Regions from separate parts of the Anoxybacillus andreesenii genome, predicted to be linked through region 3. Evidence: predicted binding sites of a transcription regulator. Region 3 holds the regulator's gene; each other region holds the start of a gene.
What was found. The regulator Rex, encoded in region 3, represses fermentation and respiration genes when NADH is low (regulators of the CRP and FNR family bind a similar motif). The targets are predictions, from matches to a motif close to TTGTGAAATATTTCACAA.
Positions count from the first base shown of each region.

Region 1: a site for Rex is predicted at 2,999-3,016, ahead of J2S07_RS21350 (anaerobic C4-dicarboxylate transporter family protein). Genes of this name have one in related genera too.
Region 2: a site for Rex is predicted at 8,628-8,645, ahead of J2S07_RS08875 (formate/nitrite transporter family protein). Genes of this name have one in related genera too.

Region 1 is NZ_JAUSTU010000052.1:847-7,346, forward strand. It holds gene J2S07_RS21340 (ATP-binding protein) at 1-373, shown strand, start outside; gene J2S07_RS21345 (response regulator) at 380-1,339, shown strand; gene J2S07_RS21350 (anaerobic C4-dicarboxylate transporter family protein) at 1,558-2,871, opposite strand; gene J2S07_RS21355 (DUF47 domain-containing protein) at 3,670-4,287, shown strand; gene J2S07_RS21360 (inorganic phosphate transporter) at 4,304-5,302, shown strand; gene J2S07_RS21365 (tRNA dihydrouridine synthase) at 5,345-6,331, opposite strand.
Region 2 is NZ_JAUSTU010000007.1:48,821-60,690, forward strand. It holds gene J2S07_RS08825 (YjiH family protein) at 1-465, shown strand, start outside; gene J2S07_RS08830 (hypothetical protein) at 681-1,187, opposite strand; gene J2S07_RS08835 (hypothetical protein) at 1,359-2,084, shown strand; gene J2S07_RS08840 (GntR family transcriptional regulator) at 2,104-2,502, shown strand; gene J2S07_RS08845 (ATP-binding cassette domain-containing protein) at 2,499-3,362, shown strand; gene J2S07_RS08850 (ABC transporter ATP-binding protein) at 3,365-4,297, shown strand; gene J2S07_RS08855 (ABC transporter permease) at 4,287-5,513, shown strand; gene J2S07_RS08860 (hypothetical protein) at 5,757-6,245, shown strand; gene menC (o-succinylbenzoate synthase) at 6,387-7,517, shown strand; gene J2S07_RS08870 (basic amino acid ABC transporter substrate-binding protein) at 7,681-8,493, shown strand; gene J2S07_RS08875 (formate/nitrite transporter family protein) at 8,676-9,485, shown strand; gene J2S07_RS08880 (basic amino acid ABC transporter substrate-binding protein) at 9,661-10,482, shown strand; gene J2S07_RS08885 (amino acid ABC transporter permease) at 10,561-11,217, shown strand; gene J2S07_RS08890 (amino acid ABC transporter ATP-binding protein) at 11,214-11,870, shown strand, end outside.
Region 3 is NZ_JAUSTU010000036.1:952-12,821, reverse strand. It holds gene J2S07_RS20040 (cytochrome d ubiquinol oxidase subunit II) at 1-1,024, opposite strand, end outside; gene J2S07_RS20035 (cytochrome ubiquinol oxidase subunit I) at 1,021-2,361, opposite strand; gene J2S07_RS20030 (hypothetical protein) at 2,375-2,515, opposite strand; gene groL (chaperonin GroEL) at 2,939-4,567, opposite strand; gene groES (co-chaperone GroES) at 4,630-4,917, opposite strand; gene J2S07_RS20015 (CPBP family intramembrane glutamic endopeptidase) at 5,220-5,957, shown strand; gene J2S07_RS20010 (YdiK family protein) at 5,954-6,163, shown strand; gene J2S07_RS20005 (redox-sensing transcriptional repressor Rex) at 6,194-6,853, opposite strand; gene moaC (cyclic pyranopterin monophosphate synthase MoaC) at 6,885-7,379, opposite strand; gene J2S07_RS19995 (ABC-F family ATP-binding cassette domain-containing protein) at 7,542-9,464, shown strand; gene tsaD (tRNA (adenosine(37)-N6)-threonylcarbamoyltransferase complex transferase subunit TsaD) at 9,673-10,695, opposite strand; gene rimI (ribosomal protein S18-alanine N-acetyltransferase) at 10,695-11,144, opposite strand; gene tsaB (tRNA (adenosine(37)-N6)-threonylcarbamoyltransferase complex dimerization subunit type 1 TsaB) at 11,173-11,868, opposite strand; gene tsaE (tRNA (adenosine(37)-N6)-threonylcarbamoyltransferase complex ATPase subunit type 1 TsaE) at 11,865-11,870, opposite strand, start outside.

The sequences.
Region 1 (6,500 bases), on a different contig from region 3:
AGGAGAGCATCCACCTTATAATTGTTTTATTGTTCTCTCCCTTATTAATAACCTAATTACTAATTCCATAGAAGCCATTCAAGAAAGTGGAACTGTTACTATTTTAGTAGAAAAGGACGAGCAAAATGTAATTTTTAAGGTTCAAAACAACGGACCAGGAATTCCAGAGAATAAACTAACACTCGTATTTGAGCCTGGTTATACAACTAAATATGATTTGTCAGGAATTGCATCTAACGGAATAGGACTCTCACATATAAAAGAAGTAATCGAAGGCTTAAATGGGAAGATTAATCTTACTTCTAATCAAAAACAGAAGCAAACGACTTTTTTAATTCAACTACCGATAAATACTATAAATAGTACGGGGTGATAAAAAATGAGATTTTTTATTGTAGATGATTCCCTTGCAGTTAGAGCTATGTTATCAGAAATCATTATTTCCGAAGGGCTGGGCACCGTTGAAGGAGAAGCAGAAGATGGAATCGACGTTGATTGTGAGCTATTAAACAACAAAAATATTGACATCCTACTTATTGATTTATTAATGAAGGAAAGGGATGGTTTAGAAACGATTAGAGCCATTACTCCCCATTTTAAAGGAAAAATCATTATGATCTCTCAGGTTGATCAGAAGGATACAGTTGCAGAGGCATATTTACTTGGAATTGACCATTTTATTACAAAACCAATTAATAAATACGAAGTTGTTAGTGTCATTCAAAATGAGATAAAGCACTATTTACAAGAAAAATCCATTAAAAATATCCAGCAATCATTAATTTCTTTGACAAATTTTCATCACAGCAGCATAACGGAAAAACCAATTGAGTCTAATATGACATCCGTCATTAAGCATGAAGTTCATACTTCTGGAATTGCCCATAGCGGAAATACGATCCTAATGGAACTAGGAATTGTTGGTGAAAGTGGGTATTATGATTTATTAAATATTATTGAATACTTATTTAAATTAGAAGTTAACTGTAAAGATAAGTTCCAATTTCCTTCTCTTAAACAGCTTTTTGAGCAAGTTGCCTTAGAACACTGTAGTTCCTCTAATAACAAAAACTGTATTAATAAGGAAGCAAAAGCAAGTGAGCAAAGAGTACGAAGAGCCATTCATCAAGCTTTAAATAATCTAGCTTCCATTGGATTAACGGACTATGGAAACCCTATTTTTGAAAAGTATGCATCGAAATTCTTTGATTTTACTCAGGTAAGAATGAAAATGCTAGAACTAGATGGAAAAAAGACTCACAATGTTCCATCCAGATTAAATGTAAAAAAATTCATTGAAGTCTTTTATTTAGAAGCAAAAGAAGCCAAAGAAAACTAATGGAGCAAATTTAAAAAAAGATAAACTTTTGCATTAGTATTTGTGAAATTATTCACAAATACTAATGCATTTTTAACTTGAAAAAGCCCTGTCATCCACTTTGGATAGAAAGGGCTAAAATTTTTATTATAATATCATGTTTGGAATTACTAGTGGTACTATATTGTTGGTTAGCTTACTTTAAGCAAGTAATATAGTTAATTGTTGCAGTTCAACACTTATAATAAGATAGAACTTAATAGTATACCAATTCCAATGGCACCAACGGTAGCAATTAGTCCTGGTACCATAAAGCTATGATTTAAAATATATTTCCCAATACGAGTTGTTCCTGTTCGGTCAAAGTTTATCGCTGCAACAACAGTTGGATAGTTAGGAATAAAGAAGTAACCATTTACTGCTGGAAACATTGCAATTAATAAAGCAGGATTAATTCCTAATGTTATCCCTAAAGGCACAAGGGTTCTAACGGTTGCTGCCTGGCTATAAAGAAGAATGGATAGAGCAAATAAAGCAACTGCGAATAACCATGGTGCTGCAGTAACAAGATCTGCAATTGAACCATTAATAAATTCAGCATTTCCTTTAAAGAAGGTGTCACCCATCCAAGCTATCCCAAAAATAGCTACAACTGCTGCTGCACCTGCTTTAAACACACTTCCTGAAACAATTTCATCCACTTTAGGCTTACAGAAAATAATGATAAGAGCGGAGATTGTCAACATAACAATTTCAATTGCTACTGGCATTGACATTCGAGTAACTACTCCATCGACCACCCAGCTTGGGCGTAATTGTTCAAATGAACCAAGAAGTACTACTAATATCGCAGCTAAGAGGAACAATGAAACCGATAGTTTTGAAGCAGTGGTTGCTTCATATGCTTTTTTATCTTTTTTAATTGGTGCAAGACCTTCTTCTAACCTTTTCAAATAAATTGGATCGTTTGGAAGCTCCTTACCCATTTTACTAACTACAAATGCTGCAATCATACATGCAATAAATGTAGATGGAATACAAATCATCAATATATCAAGTAAAGTTATTTGAAAATCCGTTAATAATGCTAGCAATGCTACAGTAGCCGCTGATATTGGGCTAGCAGTAATGGCTTGCTGTGAAGCAATGACCGCAATCGACATTGGTCTTTCAGGGCGGACACCTGACTCCCGAGAAACTTCAGCAATAACTGGTAATACGGAGTAAGCCACATGGCCCGTACCTGCACAGAATGTAAAAATATAAGTAACTATTGGTGCGATAAAGGTAATATATTTAGGATTTTTTCGTAATGCCTTTTCTGCTATATGAACAAGGTATTCCATACCGCCTGAAGCCTGTAAGGCACCAGCCGCAGTAATAACCGCCAATATCATTAGCATAACATCAATAGGTGCCGATGTTGGCTCTAAACCAAAAACAAATGTGAGGATGGCTAATCCTACTCCCCCCATAACTCCTAACCCTAACCCACCTAACCTAGCACCTATAAAGATACATGCAAGCAGGATAAAAAATTGAAGCCAAAACATATAAGTTACCTCCAATCTGATTGTGAACTTTGGAAATATCTAATCGTCTCTACTCAGAATTTGTTTAAAGAGTAAAAATTATTTCATTTTCAACCGATCATTTTCCACCTTCCTTCAGGGTTAACAACTGTGAAAACATTCACAAATTGTGTTAAAAATTTTTCTCAAAAAAGTTGGTTGAATTACTAAAGGAGTTCTCTTTCTTTTTCCTTTGTATTTTCTATTTCATGGTACAAATTAATCTACAAAAAGTTACAAGAAAATACATCGTTTTATAATAATACAAATTTTTGTCAGACTTTATTATAGGCTCTTTTCTCAAACATTGTTGCTTTTGACCAAAAAATAATTAGACAAAACGGTATTTGATGCAGACTATCTCTAGAAACAACGGAGAAAAGTGCTACTCAATCTATGCGTATCGCACGCCTAGTATGAAACGGAATGGCCGGTATTAAGGACATTCCAGAACCACAATCCGTGCGAAAACAGCCTTATAATAAAAGTGAAGGGTACTGAAGAGTTTTTTTGTGGTGCAAACGGGGACAATAGTCCACCAAAAATAAATAATCGTTTTGGATACGGATCAAAGCCTTCAGATGGAAACTCCCAACTATTTAAGCTATTAATCCAATTTTCTTTTCTTGCTAACATATATTCCTCTTTAAATCAATACAAAACTAGCATTTTCGATTGTAAAGTTTATGTAAATTTTTCATTAATCTCCTATTAACTTTCGACAAAATAAGCTATTATTTGAAAAGCTCGATTATTAATTTACGAGGTGAGAACAGGAAGATGTTTAAGAGAAAAGAGGATCAATTTTATCTTCATTTGGCTAATATATCTGCGAACTTAACAGAGAGTATGAATTATTTTTCCGACTATAAGTTAAGGAATACAGAGGATTTAGCTATTTTTTTTGAAAAAATGAAAGACTATGAGAAAAAAGGCGACTCTCTTGTTCACCAAGTCATTCAGGATTTGAATAATGTGTTTATAACGCCGATTGAGCGTGAAGATATTCTAGCACTAGCAATGAATATGGATGATGTCCTCGATGGCTTAGAAAGTACGGCTGCCTTATTTGATATGTATTCCATCACATCTGCTGATGAATATATGCTGCAGTTTGTTGATGCCATCCAAAAATGTACCGAAGAAATTGAGGTTGCGATTCATTTATTATCGAAAAAGAAGCTGAAAGAAATAAGAGCGCATGCGATAAAGATAAAAGACTATGAATCTAAATGTGATCTGGTTCTGCGGACTTCGATTAAACATTTATTCCAAACCGAAAAGGATCCGATTCGAATTATTCAATATAAGGAAATTTACGAAGAGCTTGAAACAGTGGCTGACTACTGTCAGAATGTCGCTAATATATTTGAAGCAATTATTATGAAAAATGCATAAGGAGTAACCAACGAGCATGAATACAATCCTTATCCTTACGATATTAATTGTCGTTTTTGCGGTCGTATTTGATTTTATTAATGGATTTCATGATACGGCGAATGCGATTGCAACATCCGTTTCGACAAAAGCACTCAGCCCAAGACATGCGATTATATTGGCATCCGTGATGAACTTTGTCGGTGCCATGACATTTACAGGGGTGGCAAAAACCATTACGAAGGATATCGTCAATCCCTTTACTCTAGAAAATGGATCGACCGTGATCCTTGCAGCATTAGTGGCTGCGATCATCTGGAATTTAGTCACTTGGTACTATGGGATCCCAAGCAGCTCATCCCATGCGTTAATCGGAGCCATCGCCGGTGCTGCTATTGCCGCTGCTGGATTCAACACATTAAATTATAGTGGATTTATTGCCATTATTAAGGCGCTCCTTTTATCGCCGCTACTTGCATTCGGAGTAGGGTTTATCGTCTATAGCATTATTAAATTGGTCTTCAAAAATAGTAATTTGCCGAAAACAAACAAACGATTTAGGCGCATCCAAATTGCCACCGCTGCTTTGCAATCATACTCTCACGGAACCAACGACGCACAAAAAGCGATGGGAATTATTACAATGGCTTTGATCGTCAATAATTATCAAAGTTCCAATGATATTCAGCTCTGGGTTCAATTTATTTGTGCACTTGCGATGGCATTAGGAACCGCCATGGGTGGTTGGAAAATTATTAAAACCGTCGGCGGCAAAATCATGAAAATCCGCCCTGTCACTGGGGTCGCAGCTGATTTGACGGGAGCCGCCGTAATCTTTGGCGCAACCTTTCTTCACATGCCTGTCAGCACAACACATGTTATTTCTTCATCCATTCTAGGAGTCGGTGCTTCCCATCGCCTAAAAGGAGTTAAGTGGGGCACGGCGCAAAGGATGCTCATTACATGGGTCATTACCTTGCCTATTTCCGCTACTCTTGCAGCAATATCCTATTTCATTCTTGATTTATTCTTTTGACAGAGAAACCCTCCCCCTATTCATTTTCGGGGGAGGGCTTTTTTATTCAAGTACCCCTATTCCATCAAGATTCTTTGACGCAAAGTTGTCAAGCATCGCACGTACTTCATCTGTTGACTCTGTGCTCATTAATTGATTTCTTAATTCGCTCGCCCCTCGAAATCCTTTAACATAGATCTTAAAAAAGCGATGAAGAGCCTTGAATGAGCGCAGCTCTAAATTTGAGTATTTATCATGGAGGTCCAGATGCAATCTTAAGAGATCAAGCAATTCCTTACTACTATGGTCCTTGGGTTCTTTTTCAAAGGCAAATGGATTATTGAAAATACCACGCCCAATCATGACCCCATCAACACCATATTCATTGGCAAGCTTTAACCCAGTTTGACGGTCAGGGATATCCCCATTAATCGTCAAAAGCGTATCTGGTGCCACCCGGTCACGAAGTTTCTTAATTTCCGGAATCAGCTCCCAATGAGCATCTACTTTGCTCATTTCCTTCCTTGTACGGAGATGAATGGATAAATTGACAATATCTTGTTTCAATATATGTGTCAGCCAATCCTGCCATTCGTCTACTTCCGTGTAACCAAGCCTTGTCTTGACACTTACGGGTAATCCTCCTGCTTTTGCTGCTTGGATTAACTCTGCCGCAACTTCTGGACGACGGATCAGGCCGCTTCCCTTTCCATGCTGTGCCACATTAGGCACGGGACAACCCATATTAATATCTATACCCCGAAAGCCTAATTCCGCCATACCCACGCTCATTTGTCGAAAGTATTCAGGCTTATCTCCCCATATATGGGCGACAATGGGTTGCTCATCCTCAGTAAAAGTCAAACGCCCACGCACGCTTTTAATCCCCTCTGGGTGACAATAACTCTCCGTATTTGTAAACTCTGTAAAAAATACATCAGGTCTAGCTGCCGCGCTTACTACATGGCGAAAAACAACATCCGTCACATCTTCCATTGGTGCCAGTATAAAAAAAGGTCGTGGTAAATCACGCCAAAAATTATCCTTCATCTTTCTAATCCTTTCATTATGGGAACGCAACCAAGCCACTATCCCAAAATTTTAAAGCTTAAATGTCCTTTGCTTCTTTTACACTTATACCATGGTTAGGTGCTTTTTATCAAACGATCGGAAATGTTTGATTGAGTCAAGTATTTGTGGGCAGAAATTTCTTCACCTT
Region 2 (11,870 bases), on a different contig from region 3:
CTTACAAAAGCTCGAAATAGTTCAGGTGTAGCCGGTACGGTAAAAGAAGGGTTTCAAAATGTGCTAGACATGTGGCTAGGCGTTCTTCCAGCCGTGATAACAATTGGAACGGTGGCACTTATTATTGCAGATTACACACCGTTCTTTGCGATTCTTGGAAAACCATTTGAACCAATTCTTGCTCTTTTGCAGATTCCAGAGGCTGCTTCTGCCGCACAAACGATGGTCGTTGGCTTTGCTGACATGTTCCTTCCGGCGGTGATTGGAAGTGGAATCGAGAGCGAGCTGACACGCTTTGTAATTGCATGTATTTCCGTAACACAGCTCATTTATATGTCCGAGCTTGGGGGACTCTTACTTGGCTCAAAGCTTCCGCTAAATATTAAGGATTTAATCCTGATTTTCCTTATTCGGACACTAATCACATTGCCGATAGCAGCTGTTGTCGGTCATATATTATTCTGATTAAGACTTGCCCTTATTTCATGAGGGCCGGTCTTTTTTTTGCAAGAGTGGTTTTCTAGCCAAAATTGAATAAAAAGTAAAAGGCAGAAATGTTGATTTAACAACGTTTCTGCCTTTCAATTTTATATGATTTTACTCCAAAAAGGACTTAATAGACAGTCCCTTTTGTATATAATCATCTTAAAAATTCAGTTTATCCGTAAAGTAGCTGCTTCTCAATCGGTTGTTCCGGGATCAAAGTTTTCGGATAACTCGATATTATGTTCTTCCGCTAGTTTTTCAATCCCATGATCAAAATCTCTAAGTAATTTTCTTGCTTCATCCAGCATGGTGTTCGCTTCCTCAATCATTCCCCGATCTTGTTCCTCAAGAGCGCTGATAATTTTATTGAAGGCATTGTACTGGAGATTGGCCCCCTCAATATAAATTTCATGAACACCCCTAACCTCATCTGTTTTCAAACGAATCGCTTCAAGTTTATCAGTAAATTGTTGGTAGGTCGGAATCACATCAAGTGAAAGCACATCATATAGATCAAGATCGGATGTATAATTGGCGCCTGTGGCACTTTCATAAGCGGCAATGGCGTCCTCCTCCAAATTCGTAATAGCTGGAAGTTCTTCATTTAAGTAGACCAGCAATTCCTCTTGCACCGGATCCGCAAAGCATCCCGAAAGAAACAGTGTGAACAAAAGAACAGGGAAAATTATTAACTTTTTCAATGCTCCACCTCCATTGATCTTAATGTATGAAGGGGATAAGCCAATTGTTTCATGACAAATGGATGACAAAGATCTCTGTTGAAAATGTGGGGTTGCAAGAATATATAGAGTGTTATATAGTGTATATATAGATATAAACAGTATAACAGTTAGAAGGAGCTGACTCGCAGAATGAACACTTGGAAACAAGCGTCTTCACTTGCTTGGTTTGAATTAAGGAAATCAAAAATGAGCTTGTTGTACTTTGCCATTATGTTGCTGGCGTCAACCATCCTATTTGTATCCATGCTGTCAAGTTATTTACAGAAGAGCTTTGTAGGAATGGATGTATTTTTCCTTATTGCCTTTGGGTTTTCTCCTGTTTGGATGAAGCCAAAGGAATTTCAGTATCAGAAGATTGATGAGAGGACCTGGGGGTCTCCGCTGTTTATCACCTTGAGCCAGCTACCTATCAAAAAGGAAGTGCTGGCGGGCAGTCGATTTATCGTTTATTTTACCTATGCCATTCCCTTTCAAATTCTTCTGCTCATTTCCTTATATGTATTTTCTAGTGACATACGGGCAACCATGTCACCAGCAGCCTATTTCATTTTTTCTGTCATTTGGATGGCATATGGTATTTGTGTTGGTGGAGCATTTCCTGCAGTGGATGCTGGGGATCATATTACATTACAAAAATCGATTGTGCAGGCAATCCTTCTTTTCTTTGCCTTGATGATTATGTTAGTTATTTTTCATATAGCTTTCGGTTTTGGGCTTGTTGCTTGGACGATCATTCTTGCAAAAGAGTGGCCGCTTGTTTCTACGGTAGTTTCTATTATCACCGCAATCATAGGATACCGCTATTATGTGAATTATGCCTATAAAAAAATGGCAAAAATAGATTATTTAAAATAATGCTGATGGAGGGGTCCAAATGGAACTTCCGATTCGATTGTCAAAGGAATCACGGGAGCCGATATATCATCAAATTGAAGGGCAAATTAAGGCTCTAATCGCTAGTGGACAGCTGCAAGCAGGCTCCCCTTTGCCTTCCATCCGGGCACTATCCAAGGATTTGGAGGTAAGCGTCATCACAACAAGACGTGCTTATCAAGATCTTGAATATCAAGGCTTTATTGAAACGATACAAGGAAAAGGCACGTTTGTTGCGGAAGTGGATAAGAAAAGAAAGGACCGCATGAAAATGGAGACAGTCTTGGGTGCGATAGAAAAGGCGGTAGAAACAGCCCTCAGGCATGACTATACAATAGAGGAAGTTGAACAGGTATTTCAGCAGGTTATGATCCGGTTAAAGAGGGAGGACGGACAATGAAAAGGGGAGTTGAAGTCAAAGGACTACTCAAACAAATTGACGACTTTGAGATAGGACCGGTAGATCTTGATTTTGAGCCAGGAACCATTACTGCTCTTGTAGGGAAAAATGGAGCAGGGAAAAGCACGTTTGCCAAGCTATTGATGAATCTAGCGAAACGTGATCGAGGCGAAATATTTTTAGAGGGGCAACCCGTTTCTAGCTCAAGCGAGGAATGGAAAACAAAGATTGCGTATCAGCCCCAGGTCCTTTTAGGCTGTAATGCATTTAATGGCCGTGAATTAAAAAAACTGATATCAAGCTTATATCCAACCTGGGATGAGGAGTTATTTATTCGTCTTGTGGAAGTTTTTAAGATCCCGCTCGATAAACCATATGGGAGCCTGTCCCCAGGGGTGCAGCAGCAATTGAATTTTGTGTTATCACTACCAAGAGATACGGATATTCTCCTCTTGGATGAACCGACGGCACATATGGATATTCATAGCAAGCAATTGGTTCAGGATGAGCTTGCCACTTGGATGGAGCGTGGGGAGAAGACGATGATTCTTGTCAGCCATCAGGTTGAAGATATTCGCAAGCTTGCTGATTTTATTGTTGTATTTCAAGAGGGGAAAATCCTCGCTCATGCAGCGAAGGATGAGCTCACTCAGAATTATAAGCGCTATTGGCTTGAGGTTGTGTTGCCTGATGCAGTTCCAGGGGAAGTTGCACGGAAAAATGGGAGGATTATCGTCACGAATCAGCCTGTGAAGACTGAGCAATTTTTCCTTGAAAAAGGGATCAGATGGACAGACTCAAGAAGGTTAGAATTAGAAGAGATTATTTCAATGATGATAGGGAGTAGAGAGGGAGTGTAGGAATGGGTGAAGCGATTTTAACCGTTGAAGGCCTTGGCAAGTCCTTCAAAAACAAACAGATTATTAAGAACATCTCCTTTCATGTGAAAAAAGGAGAAATTATGGCTATCCTTGGTCCCAATGGGGCGGGAAAGTCGACGACGATTAGAAATATCATGGGCATCATGTATCCAGATGAAGGGAGCATTACGTTTCATTCGTCAAAAGGAGTACCCCGTCACAAAATCGGGTATCTGCCGGAGGAAAGGGGCCTGTACAAAGGGGTTAAAATTATGGATATTCTCCTCTATTTTGCCGAGCTGAAGGATTATCCACTTGAAAAAGCAAGGAAGCGTGCACTTGAGTATCTCGAGAAATTTGATTTAAAGGGCAAGGAAAAGGTGACCATTGAAGAATTATCAAAGGGAATGGCACAGAAGGTTCAATTTATCTCATCGATTATTCATGAGCCAGAGCTGCTTATTTTGGATGAACCCTTTTCAGGTCTTGACCCAGTTAGTCAGGAGCTATTTAAGAAGGAAATCAAGGATCTAGCTAATAAGGGCACGGCCATTCTATTATCTTCTCATCAAATGAATCTAGTAGAAGAGTTATGTGATCGATTATTCATGATTCATCAAGGGCAGAAGATTATTTACGGAACGATGGATGAAGTGAAAAAGGAATATGCGAATTTTAAATGTACGATAAAAGGAAACAATGACCCAAGTAAACTTGAACAGATGGCAATGGTAGAGCGTGTGGAGCAGGACGGCGATCAATCGATTCTTTATTTAACAGGCGATGTGGTCATTCCGCAGTGGTTAAAACAACTGCCAGAGGGGCTTCAAATTGAGGAATTATCAATAGACCGCACCTCTCTCCACGAAATTTTTATCGGGATTGCGACAGGAAAAAATATGTTGACGAAGGAGAGTGAATTATATGCGAAATAGTTTGAAGGTTGCGAAATGGGAAATGAAGAAGAATATGAAGAATAAATCTTTTATCATTTCACTCTTTTTAACACCGATTCTATTCTTAGTATTTGCGACTCTACCTTCATTGCTAGAAAAATTTGATAGTGAACCAGAGCCGCCAACCGTTTATATCTTTGATGACCTTCACGTGTGGAATGAGATGGAAAAGCTACCACAGTTGAAAGAGCTAGAGTGGAATGTGAAGGCGACAAAGGAGGAAAATCCTAGCTTTCTTGAAGGAAAAGAAAATGTGGCATATATTTCTTTAACTGAACAATCATTAAACGACGGAAAAATCCCTGTCTATATTAGTGAAGATGTGGACGGTGATTTTGTTCATGAAACAAGGTTCCTTGAGGAGCCATTGCGTCAGCTGCAGCTTACCCGCCTTGATTTATCAGAGGAAGAGATAAGCTTGATTGCCAAAGGAGTGATCATGGAAGAGGCGGAAATTCCCCATCCAGAATCTAGCCAGAAAGGGGATGAGGGGAGTGGAGAAAGCGATCCATTCAAACGTTTGGTCCCTGGTGTATTTGCAGGAGTCATTCTCTTTTCGATTGTCATTACAGGAATGATGATCTTCCAAAGCGCCTCCCAGGAAAAGAAGGAAAAGGTAGCTGAAATTGTCCTCTCATCGTTGACACCAGAAGAGCTTATGAATGGGAAAATTATAGGTTATTTCGGCCTAGGGATTGTCCAGGTGTTTGTGTGGCTGTTGTTCGCCATTCCGATCATCATGTGGCGCTTTGATTTTCCGGTGATGGAGTATCTTCTAGTTCCTGAGACTCTATTGTTGCTCCTGATTGCCATTGCAGGTTATCTTCTATTTGCGGCGATTTTTGTGGGGATTGGAGCAACAGTAGAAGACATGACAGCCACGAGTAATTTTCAGGGAATGGTCATGATGCTACCGTTTTTACCAGCTGCCATCATCGGGCCGGTCATCGCCGATCCGAGCGGTATGATTGCAAAGATTGCATCTTATTTTCCAATTACCTCGCCGGCCATATTACTTGTTCGACTTTCTGCATTAGAGGAATGGCCATGGATGGAAATTATCATTTCCCTTGTTGTTCTTGCCCTTAGCATTTGGTTATTTATGAAGCTTGCCGGGAAAATATTTAAGACAGGTATTTTGATGTACGGAAAAAATGCAACTCCACAGGAAATATGGAAGTGGCTACGGCAGTAGCTTAGTACTGATAGTATTTTTTTAAAGATAGGATTATTGCTAACTTGCACTTAGAATCGAGCTATTCTAAGTGCATTTTTACTCTGTTCAGCTGAAACTTGCAATTCCAAATAGTCGTTTGGGAATGAGGACAAGTTCAGTAATCGGTACTCACCCAGCTTTTCAAAATTAATTCCTGCTTTTGTAAAAGCATTGGAAAAAACATGGTTAACATATATAATAAAAATTGGGGCGGTGAACCGGATGGACAACCAAAAAGTGTTAGAACTAATTTTGACTAAACTTGATCATTTAGACAAAGGACAAAAATCCTTACAAGAAGAATTAACGGGTATGAAAACGGCCATCAGTGATTTACAACATGAAACAAATGGAATGAAAACGGCCATTAGTGATTTGCAACATGAAACAAATGGAATGAAAACTGCTATTAGTGATTTGCAGCATGAAACAAATGGAATGAAAACGGCCATTAGTGATTTGCAACATGAAACAAAGGAAATGAAAACGGCCATCAGTGATTTACAACATGAAACAAAGGAAATGAAGACTACACTTGGTAACTTGCACCAAGAGACATATATAGGATTTAAAGAAATAAATGACAAACTTGATTTATTAACAAAGCAAACCAGCAACGCAATTATTGAACACCATTCGAATGAACTTTCCTTTTTGAGCGAGAAGGTTTTTTCATTAGAAAAAGAATTGTATATACTGAAGAAAAATTAAAGCACTGGGTAGCTCAGTGCTTTTAATCATTTTATTTTTGCTAGAATTTTTTGTGGACATTTACAATCATTATTGAACGATCGCCAAGGCATTCATTAGCAAAATAAAGTAAAATCCTATTGAGAACAGGAGAGTTTCAATATGTCAGTTAGTCCAATCCAAGTCCAACAAATCATCCTACACCACCTAAAAATGCAATTAAAAAGTCCATTCTCCACTAGTTTTGGAACCATGCAAGATAAGGAGTTTTTTGTCATCGAGATGATCGATGAGGATGGTATCCGTGGATACGGCGAATCAGTGGCCTTCGTTAGTCCGTGGTATACGGAGGAAACCGTCAAGACAACTGAACATATGATGGTAGATTTCCTTATTCCTTTGCTATTTCAAGCTCCGATTAACCATCCCGATGAGGTATCTGCTCGGTTTTCTGTTATAAGAAGAAACAATATGGCAAAGGCGGCGCTAGAAGGGGCTGTGTGGGATCTCTATGCGAGGCGGCAGAACCAATCTCTTGCCCATTGCTTAGGGGGAACGAAGCGGGAAATTGAAGTCGGAATTAGCATTGGGATTCAGCCATCCACAAAAGATTTACTTCAAGTCATCGAAAAATCTCTTTTGGAAGGGTATAAGCGAATCAAGATAAAAATCAAGCCCAATCACGACATAGATGTGCTAAGAGAGGTAAGGAGGGAATTTCCTCATATTCCCTTAATGGTTGATGCTAATTCAGCCTATACATTAGAGGACAAGGAATATTTGAGAAGATTTGATGAATTTAAGCTGTTAATGATTGAACAACCATTAGGCCATGCCGACATCATCGAGCATGCGAGGCTACAAAAGGAGCTGCAAACACCTATCTGCCTCGATGAAAGCATCTATTCACTAGACGATGTGAGAATGGCGGTTGAATTAGGCAGCTGCAAAATCATCAATGTCAAAATTGGTAGGGTCGGCGGATTAACGGAAACAAAAAAAATTAATGATTATTGTAAAAAACATGAAATCCCCGTCTGGTGTGGTGGAATGCTCGAGGCAGGAATTGGAAGAGCCCATAACATTGCGGTGACGACGCTAGACCAATTCATTTTACCAGGGGACACCTCGGCCTCAAATCGATATTGGCAAAAGGATATTATTGAGCCAGAGGTTACAATGGACCATGGTATGATCAAAGTACCAACTGGGCCGGGGATCGGATATAACATTAATTGGCAGGTATTAGAGGAATACCGAATAGATAGACGGATATTTAGAAGAGAGCGGTAGAGAATTATCTATCGTTCTTTTTTATTAGTCCGTATTCATATATATACACTATTATCATAGATTAATAATATTTTTAAAAAATATATTGCATAAATAATCATATATAAGTATAATTACAAACATATCATATCGGTAACAAAAACAAGAAAGGAAGAAAAAAATCATGAAAAAAATAACAAAACTGAGCTTTTTAATGATTTTTGCCCTTGCCATGATTCTATCAGCATGTGGCACAAAGGAAGCAGGTAGTAATGCCGGTGGAGACGAGAAAAAGACACTTAAGGTTGTAACAAACGCCGCCTATGCTCCAATGGAATATATGGAAGGGGACAAAGTGGTAGGTTTTGATGTTGACTTGATTAAGGCAGTAGCAAAGGAAGCGGGCTATGAGGTAAAGGTAGAGCATACTGGTTGGGAATCCATGTTTGTAGAAGTTACAGATAAGATTGCAGATCTAGCTGTTGCGGCTATTACGATTACAGATGAAAGAAAAGAAGGCTATGACTTTTCTGTCCCATACTATGCATCATCGAATATGATTTTAGTACCCAAAGGTAGTGATATTAAAAGCGTCGAAGATCTAAAAGATAAAGTCATTTCTGTTCAAAACGGAACGACTGGACAAGAAGCAGCTGAGGCGATTTTAGGGGAAAACAGCAAAGATATTAAGAAATTCGAAGATATTAACTTAGCCATTCTAGAACTCATGAATGGTGGTGCTGATGCAGTAATTGCGGATAAACCAGTTCTTGAGGGGTATATAACTAATAATCCAGATCAAAACCTAGCAGTGATTGGAGACGAAGCAGCATTCACAAAGGATTATCTTGGCATTATGTTCCCTAAAGGGAGCGAGCTTAAGACCAAATTTGATGAAGCAGTTAATAAACTCATGGATAATGGAAAGTTTGCAGAGATTTATCAAAAATGGTTTGGAAAAGATCCAGATATTGACGATTTGAAGGCACAGCAATAATGAATAGGGAATTGCGTGACACAAAAGAAGTTGCGCAATTCTCCCCAAAAATAGCCATCGATTGTGGAAGCTCTTCATAAAACATACTAAAAATGTTCACTGACATTCTGAATAATTTCCCCTACAATGAGGATATGTGAATTAAATCACATAAATAATTTGATTGGAAGGAAAGAATTTAGATGTCTTATTTCAAGCCAGAAGAAATTTCAGAAATCACGATAGGTTATGGAGAGAAGAAGGCTAGTTATCCATTTATAAAATCACTTATTCTAGGATTTCAGGCAGGAGTTTTTATCTCTCTTGGCTATTTACTCTATATTCGAGTTACAGCCCCATTATCAGAAGAACTTGCTGGATTATCGACGATTCTAGGGGCCTCCGTCTTCCCAATTGGGTTAATTTTAACCCTTATTGCTGGTGGAGAGTTGCTCACAGGAAATATGATGGCAGTGCCGATGGCCCGGCTAGCTGGCAAAATTCAGACAAAGCAATTGATTCATAATATCATCCTTATCACTATAAGTAATTTTATTGGAGCAATCTTTGTTGCCTATTTCTTTGGGCATGTTCTTGGTCTTACGGAAACTGGTCCTTTCCTCGGGAAAATGCTATCCATCGCAGAGCATAAACTAGATGGAACCTTTCTCCAAATGTTTATATCCGGAATTGGCTGTAACTGGCTCGTAGCCTTGGCAGTTTGGCTTTGCTATGGTTCGGATAATGTATCTGGAAAGATCATTGGAATTTGGTTTCCGACCATGACCTTCGTTGCAATTGGATTTCAGCACGTTGTCGCTAATATGTTTGTTATCCCTGCAGCGATTTTTGCCGGATACTTGAGCTGGCTGGATTATTTGAGAAATTTTGTTCCTGTATTTTTTGGGAACTTGTTTGGAGGAGCCATTTTTGTTGCTATGCTTTATTGGATTGCTTTTCAATCAAAGAAGCACGAGCGTGAACCGAAAATACACAAACAAAAGGTCAGCTAGCGAGTGATAGCATGATCATCCATTCTCCCTCATAAAATAGGATGTCAGTAAATTTTGATATAGTAGTTTGTTCATAGATTTCTTGTTGCAGGAACAAAATATCGAAAGTATAATGATGTTATATCAGAATTTATAGAAAATTTTAAAATTAATAATATTTAGAGGGGGAAAATGAGTGAAAAGGCTATCAAAGTTGGGTTTAGTTTTGATTTTGGGTTTTGTGCTACTCCTTTCTGCATGTGGTACTAGTGAAACAGGATCGAAGGACTCTGGTAAATCTGGAGGCGATGAAAAGAAAACTCTTAGACTCGTAACAGATGCAGCTTATTCACCAATGGAGTATATGGATGGGGACAAAATACTTGGCTTTGATATTGATTTTGCCAGAGCGGTAGCCGAGGAAGCCGGCTATGAATTGAAAATTGACCATGTAGGCTGGGAACCACTTTTTGTGGAGATTGACGGTAAAAATGCCGACTTGGCAATTTCCTCTATCACGATAACAGACGAACGAAAGCAAACATATGATTTTTCGGTTCCTTACTATCTTTCAACGAATGAGATTCTAGTTCCAGAAGGAAGCGAAATTAAGAGCGGTGCAGATCTAAAGGATAAAGTTGTCGCAGTTCAAATAGATACGACTGGTCATGAGATTGCAGCTTCAATTCTAGGCGAAAATCACAAGGACATCAGGCCGTTTGAGACAACGCCAATTGCTATTCAGGAGCTATTGAGCAATGGAGCGGATGCCGTTATTGCAGATAAGCCAGTAGTTGATGAGTATGTTAAAAATAATGCAGAACAAAAATTAATCATTATCACGGATGACAGCTTTGAACAGGAATTTTACGGATTGTTGTTCCCTAAGGGTAGCAAGCTAGTGGAAGAATTTAATGAAGCGATCAACACATTATTTGAAAATGGAAAATATGTCGAAATATATAAGAAATGGTTTGGAGAAGAACCAGATATTGATGCTCTTAAAGCTCAAAGCTAGAGATAGGTTCTTACTCAAAATTGCGTAACCGTTAAAAAGAGTTACGCAATTTTTTTTCAGGAGAGGTGAAGTAAAGATATGGATTTCAGGTTTGACTTAATTATGGAATATTTACCTTTCTTTTTAAGAGGTACATTATATACAATAGGTATTTCCCTATTAGGAGTTATATTTGGAACGGCGCTCGGGTTATTGATCGGTCTTGGGAAGATGATGAAAAATAAACTTCTCGCCTTTCCATTTCTCCTTTACATTTCCTTTTTCCGTGGCACTCCATTTATTGTGCAAATTTTTATCATTCACTTTGGGGTGGTTCCAGCGATTATTGGAACGACAAATGGGATTGCCGCTGGTATTATAGGTCTATCCTTAAATTCGGCAGCTTATATTGCAGAGATTTTCCGTGCGGGGATTCAATCAATTGATCGTGGTCAAATGGAAGCGGCTCGCTCTTTAGGCATGACACATACTCAAGCCATGCGACACGTCATTTTACCACAAGCCTTTAAGAGAATGATTCCACCGCTTGGAAATGAGTTTATTGTTCTATTGAAGGAATCGGCGATCACGGCGCTAGTTACTGTTCCAGAAATCATGTACTGGGGTCGTGCAATGCAAGGTAAATATTATAGAGTATGGGAGCCTTACTTAACGGCAGCGGTCATCTATTTTATTTTAACATTAACAATTAGCTTCCTATTAAGCCGTCTAGAAAAGAGGTTAGCAACAGAATGATTAAAGTAGAAAAATTGAAAAAGTCGTTTGGTGCTAATGAGGTGTTAAAGGATATTAATGCCCATATTAAGCAGCAGGAGGTTGTCGTTGTGATTGGGCCATCAGGGTCTGGCAAATCGACATTTCTTCGATGCCTAAATCTCTTAGAAACAATTACAGCTGGGCATGTTCTAATAGAGGGTGTAGATATTACGGATAAAAAAACGGACATCAATAAGATTAGAACGGAAGTGGGTATGGTATTCCAGCAATTTAATCTATTTCCACATAAAACGGTGTTAGAAAATATTATGCTTTCTCCGTTAAAGGTGAAGAAGGTCGAAGTAAGCAAGGCGAAGGAAAAAGCGCTAGAGCTTTTAAGAAAAGTGGGTCTTGAGGATAAAGCCAATGCCTATCCTGATTCCTTATCTGGTGGGCAGAAACAGCGTGTGGCGATCGCCCGGGCCCTTGCCATGCAGCCGAAAATTATGCTCTTTGATGAACCCACTTCGGCGTTGGACCCAGAGATGGTCGGTGAGGTTCTAGAGGTTATGAAGCAGTTAGCCCGGGAAGGAATGACGATGGTTGTCGTGACCCATGAAATGGGCTTTGCCCGCGAGGTTGGGGATCGGGTTCTTTTCATGGATGGTGGTTATATTGTTGAAGAGAACGTA
Region 3 (11,870 bases):
CATGTTCTGATATTCCCCTAACATAATCTTTATTAAACAGGAATAGTTTTAACAATAAATACAGGGAAGGTATTAGCAGAGCTAGGCCTGCAATGAAGGCAATAATAAGAGAAATCGCCATTGCCTCATTCGTAAAACTATCATATATCGTTAGATGCGGGTAGAGTAAATAAGGGTAATGAGATATCCCAAAGCCATAAAACGCAAACGCAAATTGACCAATCAGCAAACTAAAAGCCACACCATAATTTTTTCGTCTCCAGAGCAGCCATACTGTCCCTATAAATAATAATGCAGAAATCAAAAACATCCACCATAATGATAAAATCTGCTCATAATGCTCCACATTATGAAATGCTAGCTCATAAATAATTCCCCCTGCTGTAATGATGGTAGGTAATGCCCAAATTAATGAATAACGCCGAAGTAATTCAGTCGCAAGTGTATCATTCGCTTTATTCGCATACCAGGTTAAAAATACAGCGGAAATATACAATACAGCTGATAGACTCAACACGACAATACTCCATGTAAGAGGACTAGTAAACAAGGTCCAATAATCAAGAACCGGATTTCCATTTACAATAGAAATGAAACCACCTTCCGAAATAGTTAATACAATCGAAAGTGCAGCTGGAAGTAATAAACCTGACAAACCATACATGAAAGCATATCCCTTATGTGAACGTGCTCCATACGTCTCAAACGCATAATACGAACCACGAATCCCTAATAGGATAACCGCAATACTAACTGGAACCAATAATGTCGTTCCATAGTAAAATGCTGTACTCGGAAAAAATCCAACAATCCCAACAAAGAAAAAAACTAGAAAAACATTGGTTACCTCCCAAACAGGGGATAAATATCGCTGAATAATTTTCGTAAGAATATGTTGCTTTTTAGTAAAGATTCCATATGCATTAAAGAAACCAGCGCCAAAATCGATGGATGCTACAATAATATAGCCGAATAGAAATGTCCAGAGTACAATAATGCCAATAATCTCTAGGTTAACATTCATGTATGTACATCTCCTTTTCGTTCCTTCAATTCTCTTTCAACTGGATTCCTCCGAAACATTCTACTCAAAACAACCACCGAACCAATACCGAGAACTAAGTAGAGACCACAGAATAAAAGCAACATGATATCCACATCATTACTCGTAGTTGCTCCTTCTGCCGTACGCATGATCCCACGAAGAATCCACGGTTGTCTACCTACTTCCGCTAACCACCAACCCGCTTCGATTGCGATAATAGCTAATGGTCCACCACAAACAATTAACCACCGATACGGCTTTAATTCGACAAAGGACCACCCTCTAGCTCTACTAATAATGTATAACAAGGATACCCCAATCATCAGCATCCCTATTGCAACCATGATATTAAACAAATAATGGATATACAATGGAGGTCTATCTTCTTCTGCAAACTGGTCCAAACCAATTACTTCTGCTGTCGGTGATCCATGTGCAAGGATACTCAATGCATACGGGATTTTCAATGCATATTTAATTTCTTCTTCCTCATTCATAAATCCAAGCAGAATAAGTTCAGCACTTTCACTAGTTTCAAAATGCCATTCTGCTGCCGCAAGCTTTTCTGGCTGATATTCTGCTAAATATTTTCCAGATAAATCCCCAACAATTAATGAAGTCAGTGAAAAGATTAAACCAACCTTCATGGTTAATAAGAGTGCCTTTTTATGGTAAATATGGTTTGAGCCTCTTAACAAACGAAACGCAGCAATAGATGCAAGAACAAATGCCGATGTCATAAAGGCTGTACCAACGACATGGGATACTTTAGTAGGCATCGCTGGATTAAACATTGCCTTGATTGGATTGACATTCACTAGCTCTCCATTAATTAAATCAAATCCTTGTGGGGCATTCATAAATGCATTTACAATCGTAATGAATACTGCAGAAAACGATGCTCCAATCGCAACGGGGATTAATAATAATAAGTGCTTTCGTTGATTTTCAAAACGATCCCAAGTATATAAGTAGATCCCCAAAAATATCGCTTCAAAGAAAAACGCAAACGTCTCCATAAACAATGGTAAAGCAATCACATTCCCCGCCAACTCCATGAATTTCGGCCATAATAATGAGAGTTGTAACCCAATTGCTGTACCGGTAACAACCCCTACAGCAACCGATATAATAAACCCTCTTGTCCACCTTCTAGCAAGCAGGATGTAATGTTCATCATTTTTCTTTATTCCCACCCAGTGGGCAATCATGATCATGAGAGGTATCCCTACCCCTAACGTAGCATAAATAATATGGAAAGATAATGTCGTCTCTGTTAGGATTCTACTGTAATAAACTGCCTCTTCATTAATCAAACATTTCCCTCCTTTATCCTCCAAAAACTCTGCCAATAATGGATAAAAGCATAATTGCTGCTACAACAAAGCTCAGCCAGACTAGTTTCCTTTCTTGACTTTGATACATGGCACCACTCTTTTTATGTTGTGTATTTTTTTCCATTTGTTTCATCCTAATTCATCCTTATCTTCTATTGATATAACGATATTATTATGTGCGAATTGCCAAATTTTATCCTTTAAACAGTAAAAAAACACGGATTACTCCTGTTTAAGAGTGACCCGTGTTTTACCAAAAAGTAGAAGGGTTAAATATTCTTATTACTAGTATTACCTTTACGCTAACCCTTTTTAGAGAATAGTAATTTATGGATAATTTAATCAAATAGTGTTAGTGCAAAGTAATGGTTCAACCCGTAAAGTGTCTAGCAATAAATAAAACTAAGTGTTTCAAAATTAATACATTAAACTAATAAAATGGACGTTTCCGTAAAAGTCAGCGATTTCTACGAAAACATCCATTTTGGTAAATAATTGTATAAATTACACTTTTACACAAAATTCATCCCCTGTTATTCCAGGGATGCGAGTATGATTACATCATGCCGCCCATTCCACCCATACCGCCCATATCAGGCATTGCAGGTGCTGCTGGTTCTGGCTTGTCAGCTACTACTGCTTCAGTAGTTAAGAACATAGCCGCTACAGATGCAGCGTTTTGAAGTGCAGAACGAGTTACTTTAGTTGGGTCAACGATACCAGCGTCGATCATGTTTACCCATTCGTTTGTAGCCGCATTGAAGCCAACGCCAATCTCTTCGTTCTTTAAGCGCTCAACCACAACAGATCCTTCTAGACCAGCGTTGCTAGCGATGATGCGAACTGGCTCCTCAATGGCACGAAGAACAATGTTGATACCTGTTTGCTCGTCGCCATCTGCTTGAAGCTCAGCCACTTTTTTATACACGTTAAGGAATGCAGTTCCACCACCGGATACAATTCCTTCTTCAACTGCCGCACGAGTTGCGTTAAGAGCATCTTCAATGCGAAGCTTGCGTTCTTTTAGCTCAGTTTCAGTTGCAGCTCCAACCTTAACAACGGCAACACCACCAGCTAACTTAGCAAGGCGCTCTTGAAGCTTTTCACGGTCAAACTCAGAAGTAGTTTCTTCCATTTGAACACGAATTTGGTTCACACGAGCTGCGATTTGATCAGACTCTCCGGCACCTTCAACGATTGTTGTATTTTCTTTTGAAACAACAACCTTAGCGGCACGGCCAAGCTGCTCAATGCTAGCAGATTTTAATTCTAAACCAAGATCTTCTGTGATCACTGTACCACCAGTTAAGATTGCAATATCCTCAAGCATTGCTTTACGACGGTCACCGAATCCAGGAGCTTTAACTGCTACTGCGTTGAATGTACCACGTAGTTTATTTAATACTAATGTTGCAAGAGCTTCCCCTTCAACATCTTCAGCAATCAATAATAATGGCTTGCCTTGTTGTACCACTTGCTCAAGTACTGGTAAAATTTCTTGGATGCTTCCAATTTTCTTATCCGTAATTAAGATATATGGATTCTCAAGAACTGCTTCCATTTTGTCAGAATCAGTCACCATGTAAGGAGATGCATAACCACGGTCAAATTGCATTCCTTCCACTACGTCTAGTTCTGTTGTGAAGCCTTTTGATTCTTCGATTGTGATAACACCGTCATTGCCTACACGCTCCATCGCTTCAGCAATTAACTGACCTACTTCATCATCAGCAGAAGAAATCGCAGCAACCTGTGCAATGGACTCTTTGCCTTCGATTGGCTTTGAAATCGCCTTAAGCTCTTCAACTGCAGTTGCAACAGCTTTTTCAATACCGCGGCGAATCACCATTGGGTTCGCACCAGCAGTTACGTTCTTTAAGCCTTCACGAATCATCGCTTGAGCAAGAACTGTAGCTGTAGTAGTTCCGTCCCCAGCCACATCATTTGTCTTGCTCGCAACTTCAGCAACAAGCTTCGCACCCATGTTCTCGAATGCGTCTTCTAATTCGATTTCCTTAGCGATGGTAACACCGTCGTTAGTGATTAGTGGAGAACCGAATTTTTTCTCAAGAACGACGTTGCGTCCTTTAGGTCCAAGGGTTACTTTAACTGCGTCTGCAAGAGCGTCTACTCCGCGAAGCATCGCGCGACGAGCGTCTTCACTGAATTTAATCTCTTTTGCCATATTGAAAACCTCCCTAAATGATCGTTTTATCTAATACTTACAAAAAAATCTAAATTAATATCTTAGGCGCCAACAATAGCTAAGATGTCATTTTCACGTAAAATTAAATACTCTGTTCCTTGGTACTTCACTTCTGTACCAGAGTACTTTGAGAAGATAATTCGATCGCCTACAGCAACTTCAAGAGCAACTCGCTCACCGTTGTCTAGAACACGACCTGTACCTACAGCTACTACTTTTCCTTCTTGAGGCTTCTCTTTCGCTGAGTCCGGTAAAACGATACCGCTTGCAGTTTTTTCTTCCGATTCAACTAACTCAATAACAATGCGATCTCCTAGTGGCTTTAACAAGTGAAACAACCTCCTCAAATAAAATATGTAATTTTTTATTAGCACTCGATACTCATGAGTGCTAACACATTTATTATATTAATGAATTCCTAAATTTTTTGCAAGTATCATGCGTAAAATTTTCCTTAATTTTTGTTGCTATCCTAACATCTTTTTTTGCACAACCTTTCAAAGTATATACAGAAGTTGAAAAATTATCCAGCCATACACTTTTTTATAATTTAAATTTGTATCTATCATCTTTTTACTAGTAGAATGGGTTATAGTGCATGTTGAGATAGTTATTAAAGGGGAATCACATTTTGAAAAAGGAATATTGGTATATATTAGTTGCTTACATGGGGATGCATCTTTCAAGCTTTGTGGGTGTGCCAGGTGTCACTTTTGCAGGCATATTATTGGGACACAGTTTGGAAGACATGGCCATATATTCAGTTGCGATTTGGATCGTTTTTAGCTTTGCTGTCACCTTGCTTATTGTGTTATTACTGTTGAAAAATGAATGGAAAAACCCCATACCCGATCGAAACGCTGCATCCGTGACTCAGTCAACGGTCTGGGCGATCTTAGGTGTGTTTCTTGCTTTATTTTCCCAGAGCCTAGCCGCAAATATTGAAACATGGCTGGGGATTGAATTGGGCTCGGAGAACACACAGCAAATTCTTTCACTTATTGAGTCTTTTCCTATTGTTGTATTAGTAAGTTCTGTTATTGGTCCCATTCTTGAAGAAATTGTCTTTCGAAAAATATTGTTCGGTTCACTTTATAAAAAGTTCAATTTTTTCATTGCGGCTTTGATCAGCTCCATTATTTTCGCCCTGGCGCATATGGAGCCTGAACACTTACTTTTGTATTCAGCAATGGGCTTTACCTTTGCCTTTCTTTATATCAAAACAAAACGAATCATTGTGCCAATCTGTGCACATGTCGCTATGAATACCTTTGTTGTACTCGTCCAATCCGTATATAAAGAAGACATAGAACGGATTTTCCGAGAAGCCGACAAGGTGCAAAGCTTCATTGGAGGTTTTTTCCTATGAGACAGTCTACCTTGTTTTCAGGAATTCTATATATTGTGTTTGGCTTATTTTTTACTTTTTTCGCCATCCAAAACCTGCAGCAAACTGGGGAATGGGGCTTTTTTACCTACCTGCTCATTCTCTTAGCCACCTTTGATATAGGAGGCGGTCTTCGCATGGTCTTCTTCCATTTTAAGCTTAAATCTATCCAGAAAAATAAGAAATGAGCCCTTCAAAAAGGCTCATTTCATTTCATTTTATTCCACTACTTCTTCCTCATCCACCGTATAATGCTTTAAGAAATAGACCAATGACTGCAATTCAACTGCAAGGTCAATATGATGGACTCGTGTTGTCGGAGGAACCGTTAGCCTTGCTGGTGTGAAATTAAGGATCCCTTTTACATCTACCTTTGCCAGCCTATCTGTAATCGACTGGGCGAACTGAGCAGGAACGGTTAAGATAGCGACCGTGATGTTCTCTTCTTTGATCACTTTTTCCATATCGTCCATGTGAAAAACAGTTATATCCCCGATGGTTGTGCCCACTTTATCTTCAGCTACATCGAAGGCAACAGCAATCTTTGTATTATTGTTTTTGAGGAAATTATAATTTAAGAAGGCCGTTCCAAGATTTCCAACCCCTATTAGGGCTACATTTGTTAACTCATCCTGATCAAGTGTCTTACGGAAAAAACTCAATAGGTAGTTCACATTGTACCCATAACCCTTTTTCCCTAATGCTCCAAAGTACGAAAAATCTCTACGAATCGTTGCAGAGTCTACCTTTACCGCTTCACTAAGCTCCGCAGATGATACCCTCTGCTTCCCTGATGAATGTAAATTCTTTAAGAACCGGTAGTATAACGGCAGCCTTTTTGCTGTTGCCTGAGGAATTTTCACTGTATCATTACTCATCCTATTTCCCCCACCCTATCATAAGTCTAGCTTATAAAATCTCATTCTCTCTTCTAAAATCACCGTTTTTTCCACCTGTTTTTTCAACGAGGTAGGTTTTTCCGATGACCATCCCTTTATCAACGGCCTTACACATATCGTAAACCGTCAAGGCGCAGACCGACGCAGCCGTTAGCGCTTCCATTTCTACTCCTGTATTTCCCTTTGTTTTGACTGAGGCCAAAATGATGAGACGATAATTTTCATTCTCTCGCTCCCATCTGAAGGTAATGTTCACACCTGTTAGCGGAATCGGATGGCACATTGGAATAATATCTGCAGTCTTTTTGCAGGCCATAATTCCCGCCACCTGTGCGACGGCTAGGACATCCCCTTTTTTAATTGTATTGTTGGTTATTTGGTCATATATCTCTTTATTTACCGTAATACTTGAGCTAGCAATTGCGGTCCTAACCGTTTCCTTTTTATCACTAACGTCGACCATTTTGGCTCTGCCTTCTTCGTTAAAATGAGTAAATTCAGCCATATTCTATACACCTCACTTCAAACTATACACTATTTTGACAGATTTGTGAAAACATTGTTATGACTTTCACAAAAGATTTTTAAATACCGCCCATAACCTTCTTTTATTGCCGTTCCCATTTTTGTACGTTACACTATTGCTAGAAATACTGAGGTGAAAACGATGATCTTATTGCAGGTAAATCAATTATCAAAATCATATGGGGCTGATCCCATTTTAACGAATATCAAGCTGGAAGTGCAAACTCGTGACCGCATTGCCCTCGTTGGACGAAACGGTGCAGGTAAATCCACCCTTCTCAAAATAATAGCAGGACAGCTTTCCTATGAATCAGGGGAAATCATTAAACCAAAGGATGTGGAAATCGGCTACTTAGCACAGAATACGGGCTTAGATTCGGATTGCTCCATTTGGGAGGAAATGCTGACTGTCTTTGAGGACCTACAAGAACAGGAAAAACAATTGCGCCAATTAGAAGAAAAAATGGCTAACCCATCCGTCTATACTAACCCTTCAGAATACGAGCGCATCCTCAAGGACTACGATATTCTTCAGGTTACCTTTAAAGAAAATGGTGGCTATCAATATGAATCAGATATCCGTTCTGTATTACATGGACTTAAGTTTCACACCTTTGACTACTCAACCAAAATCTCAAGCCTAAGCGGTGGGCAGAAGACTAGGTTAGCCCTTGGGAAGCTGTTGCTCAAGAAGCCTGATATTTTAATCTTGGACGAGCCGACAAACCACCTGGATATTGAAACATTGTCCTGGCTCGAAGGCTATTTGCAAGGCTATGAGGGCGCCATTTTGATTGTCTCTCATGACCGCTATTTTCTAGATAAGGTGGTCAACCAAGTATATGAAATCTCAAGGCTTCATATAACGAAATATCTCGGGAATTACAGTGCTTATTTAGATCAAAAGGCAGCAAATTATGATCGGGAAATGAAACAGTATGAAAGGCAGCAGGAGGAGATAGCCAAGCTCCAGGATTTTATCCAACGAAATTTGGCGAGAGCTTCGACGACGAAACGAGCGCAAAGCAGAAGAAAACAGCTGGATAAAATGCAAATTATGGACAGGCCACTTGGAGATGAGAAATCAGCCTCCTTTGGTTTTGAAATTGAGCGGCAAAGTGGGAATGACGTTCTCATGGTAGATTCCTTGTCCGTTGGCTATGATGGGGATACGGTCAGTACAGACCTTACCTTTCGACTTACTAGAGGAGATAGTATCGCTCTCGTGGGTCCAAATGGAATTGGGAAATCTACCTTATTAAAGACGATTATTGGACGAATCCCCAAAATTAACGGTAATATCCGCTTTGGCTCCCATGTCACAGTCGGCTATTATGACCAGGAACAGGCAGAACTGACCTCCAACAAAAGAGTATTAAATGAGCTATGGGATGACTACCCACTAATGAATGAAAAGGATATTCGCACCGTACTCGGCAACTTTTTATTCTCTGGAGATGATGTTCTCAAAACGGTTTCTTCCTTAAGTGGTGGTGAAAAAGCACGACTGGCTTTAGCCAAACTAATGATGCAAAAGGCAAATCTCTTAATCCTAGATGAACCCACGAACCACTTGGATTTGGACAGTAAAGAGGTATTGGAAAACTCCCTCGTTGATTATCCAGGTACGATCCTTTTTGTTTCGCACGATCGTTATTTCATTAATCGAATTGCTACTAAAGTTATCGAGCTTAGCTCGACTCATGCAACGGAATTCCTTGGTGACTATGATTATTATGTGGAAAAGAAGCTGGAGTTTGAAGAATTAAAGGAGCTTGAGAAGAAAGAAATATCCACAGTTCATCAACAGGAAACTCAAGAAAAATCGAGTTATCAACAGGATAAAGAAGCAAAAAGATTAGAGCGACAACGAAAGAGAAGAATAGAAGAAATTGAAAAACTAATAGAGGAGCTCGAAAACAGCATCGGGGAAAATGAACAATTACTTTGTGAACCCGAAATCTTTCAGGATCATGAAAAGGTTCTTGAAATTACGAAAGCAAATGATGCGGCAAAAGAAAAGCTAGATAGCTTATTAGAGGAATGGTCAGAATTGGCTGAATAGGAACTACTGTAGCACCGGGATAGACGAACTATCCCGGTTTTCTTTTTCCACAATCTTATTCACAATAAAAATAGGATTACAACAGCTCTCCACAGGGTTTTCCACATTATCCACAGTTTAATTCGTATTTATCCACATTATTCACATAATTTCTTTGTTTATCCACAAAAAAAATCCTCTATAATGAGAGGATTTTGTCCTGGTTCTATTAAATATTGTGGATAGAAATATCTAATCCTGGATTTGCGTTCAAGTTTAATTCGGCTCTTTGACCTTTTTCGAAAAAGATACTGCCGGCAGCCGCAATCATCGCTGCATTATCCGTACAAAGATAGAGCGGTGGTATGATGAGCTCGACATCCTCATCCTCAAAAACCTGCTCAAGTCGGGTTCTGAGCCCTTTATTTGCAGCTACACCGCCTGCGAGAAGCACCTGCTTCACATTATATTCCTTTGTAGCCTTAAGGGTTTTCGTCACTAATACATCAATGACACTCTCCTGAAAGCTCGCAGCAAGGGTTTCTGGAGCAATTTTCTCCCCACGCTGCTCGGCATTGTGAACGGTATTAATCACAGCTGATTTGAGTCCACTGAAGCTGAAATCATAGGAGCCTTCCTCAAGCCATGCCCTCGGGAGATTCAATGTAGGCTCACCTGTTTGCGCCAACCGATCAATATGCGGACCTCCTGGATAAGGCATATTTAATACTCGAGCTACCTTATCATAGGCTTCTCCAGCGGCATCGTCTCTTGTCTCACCGATAACCTCAAAATGTCCATGCTCCTTCATATAGACAAGTTCTGTATGTCCACCTGATACGACCAGAGCAAGGAGAGGAAATTTCATCTCTTTCACCAGCCGGTTAGCATAAATATGCCCTGCAATATGATGCACTGCGACGAGTGGTATATTATGTGCGAAAGCAAGCGCCTTCGCTGCATTGACACCAATTAATAAAGCTCCGACCAGCCCTGGCCCTTCTGTAACAGCAATAGCGTCCATATCAGAAATCTCTAGCTTTGCTTGATGCAAGGCTTCTTCTAATACAATCGTCAGCTGTTCGACATGGTGACGGGAGGCTATCTCAGGAACCACTCCTCCAAATCGCTTATGGCTTTCGATTTGTGAAGCGACTACATTCGCAACAATCTCACGTCCGTTTTTAATAATGGCAACTGCTGTTTCATCACAGCTTGTCTCAATTCCTAATATATAGAGGTCTTTGTTCATTATAAATTCACCCACATTACTAATGCATCCTCATGATCATCCGTATAATAGTTTTTTCTAATTCCACCGTTTTGAAATCCAAGCTTTCGATATAACGATTGAGCAATATCATTAGAGATGCGCACTTCCAGAGTCATGGTCTTTGCACCCTTCCCCCTCGCAATTTCCATTACCTTTTTGAGTAATGCCTCGCCAAGCTTCTTCCCTCTGTATTTTGGCAAAAGGGCAATATTCGTGATATGGGCCTCATCGATAATTATCCACATCCCACAATAGCCAAATACTCCTTCTTCATCCTCTAAAACCGTATAGTGTGCATATTGATTTTTCCTGAGTTCGTTTTCAAAGGACTCTCTACTCCATGGGGTAGTAAATGAAGCATGCTCTATTTCAAGGATTTGGTCGATATCCTTTTCATTCATCGTACGAAATGTTAGTTGTTTGTTCATCTAAGACTTCCTAACCCAAATAGAATTTCTATTTTTTATTCGCTTCCAGCCATTTTGATTCAGCCTCAGCCAGTCGAATATAATTTGGAACAAATGTATGGATATCTTCACCTGCTCGATTCATCCCTAATAACGCTAGTTCCGATGGCCTTGGATTTTGCTCTGTGATCTCAGCAAAAATAGCTTGATTCCCCAATTCCTCTTCAATAATGGCACGATGCAATAGGAGATCATTCCCTACAAAAAGAACCGGAAGATTTCTCTCCTTAAGCTGCAGAACCCAATCCTTTGACTGTAGAATTTGATCCTTCTCAACAGTGATTAATTTGCCATCAGTATACTGGTACAAGCCCGTATAGATTTGTCCTCTTCTTGCATCAAATAATGGGGATACAACCCCTGGAAAATATCGGCCCACAGCGGCAGCCAATATTTCTAGACTTGAAACACCGACAAGTGGAATATTCAACGTCCAGGCCAGCGTCTTCGCTATGGTTACGCCAATTCTTACCCCTGTATAGGAGCCTGGTCCCTTAGCTACAACAATTTTATTTAGATCCTTTGGGGTTAAATCGCAGTCCTTTAGAACGGTTTCAATGGATGGCATAACACGAATGGAATGATTTTTCTTTACGTTTGTGACATACTCACCAATAACCTTTTCTTTATCGATGACAGCGATCCCCAACGCATAATTGGATGTATCAATGGCTAAAACCTTCATGA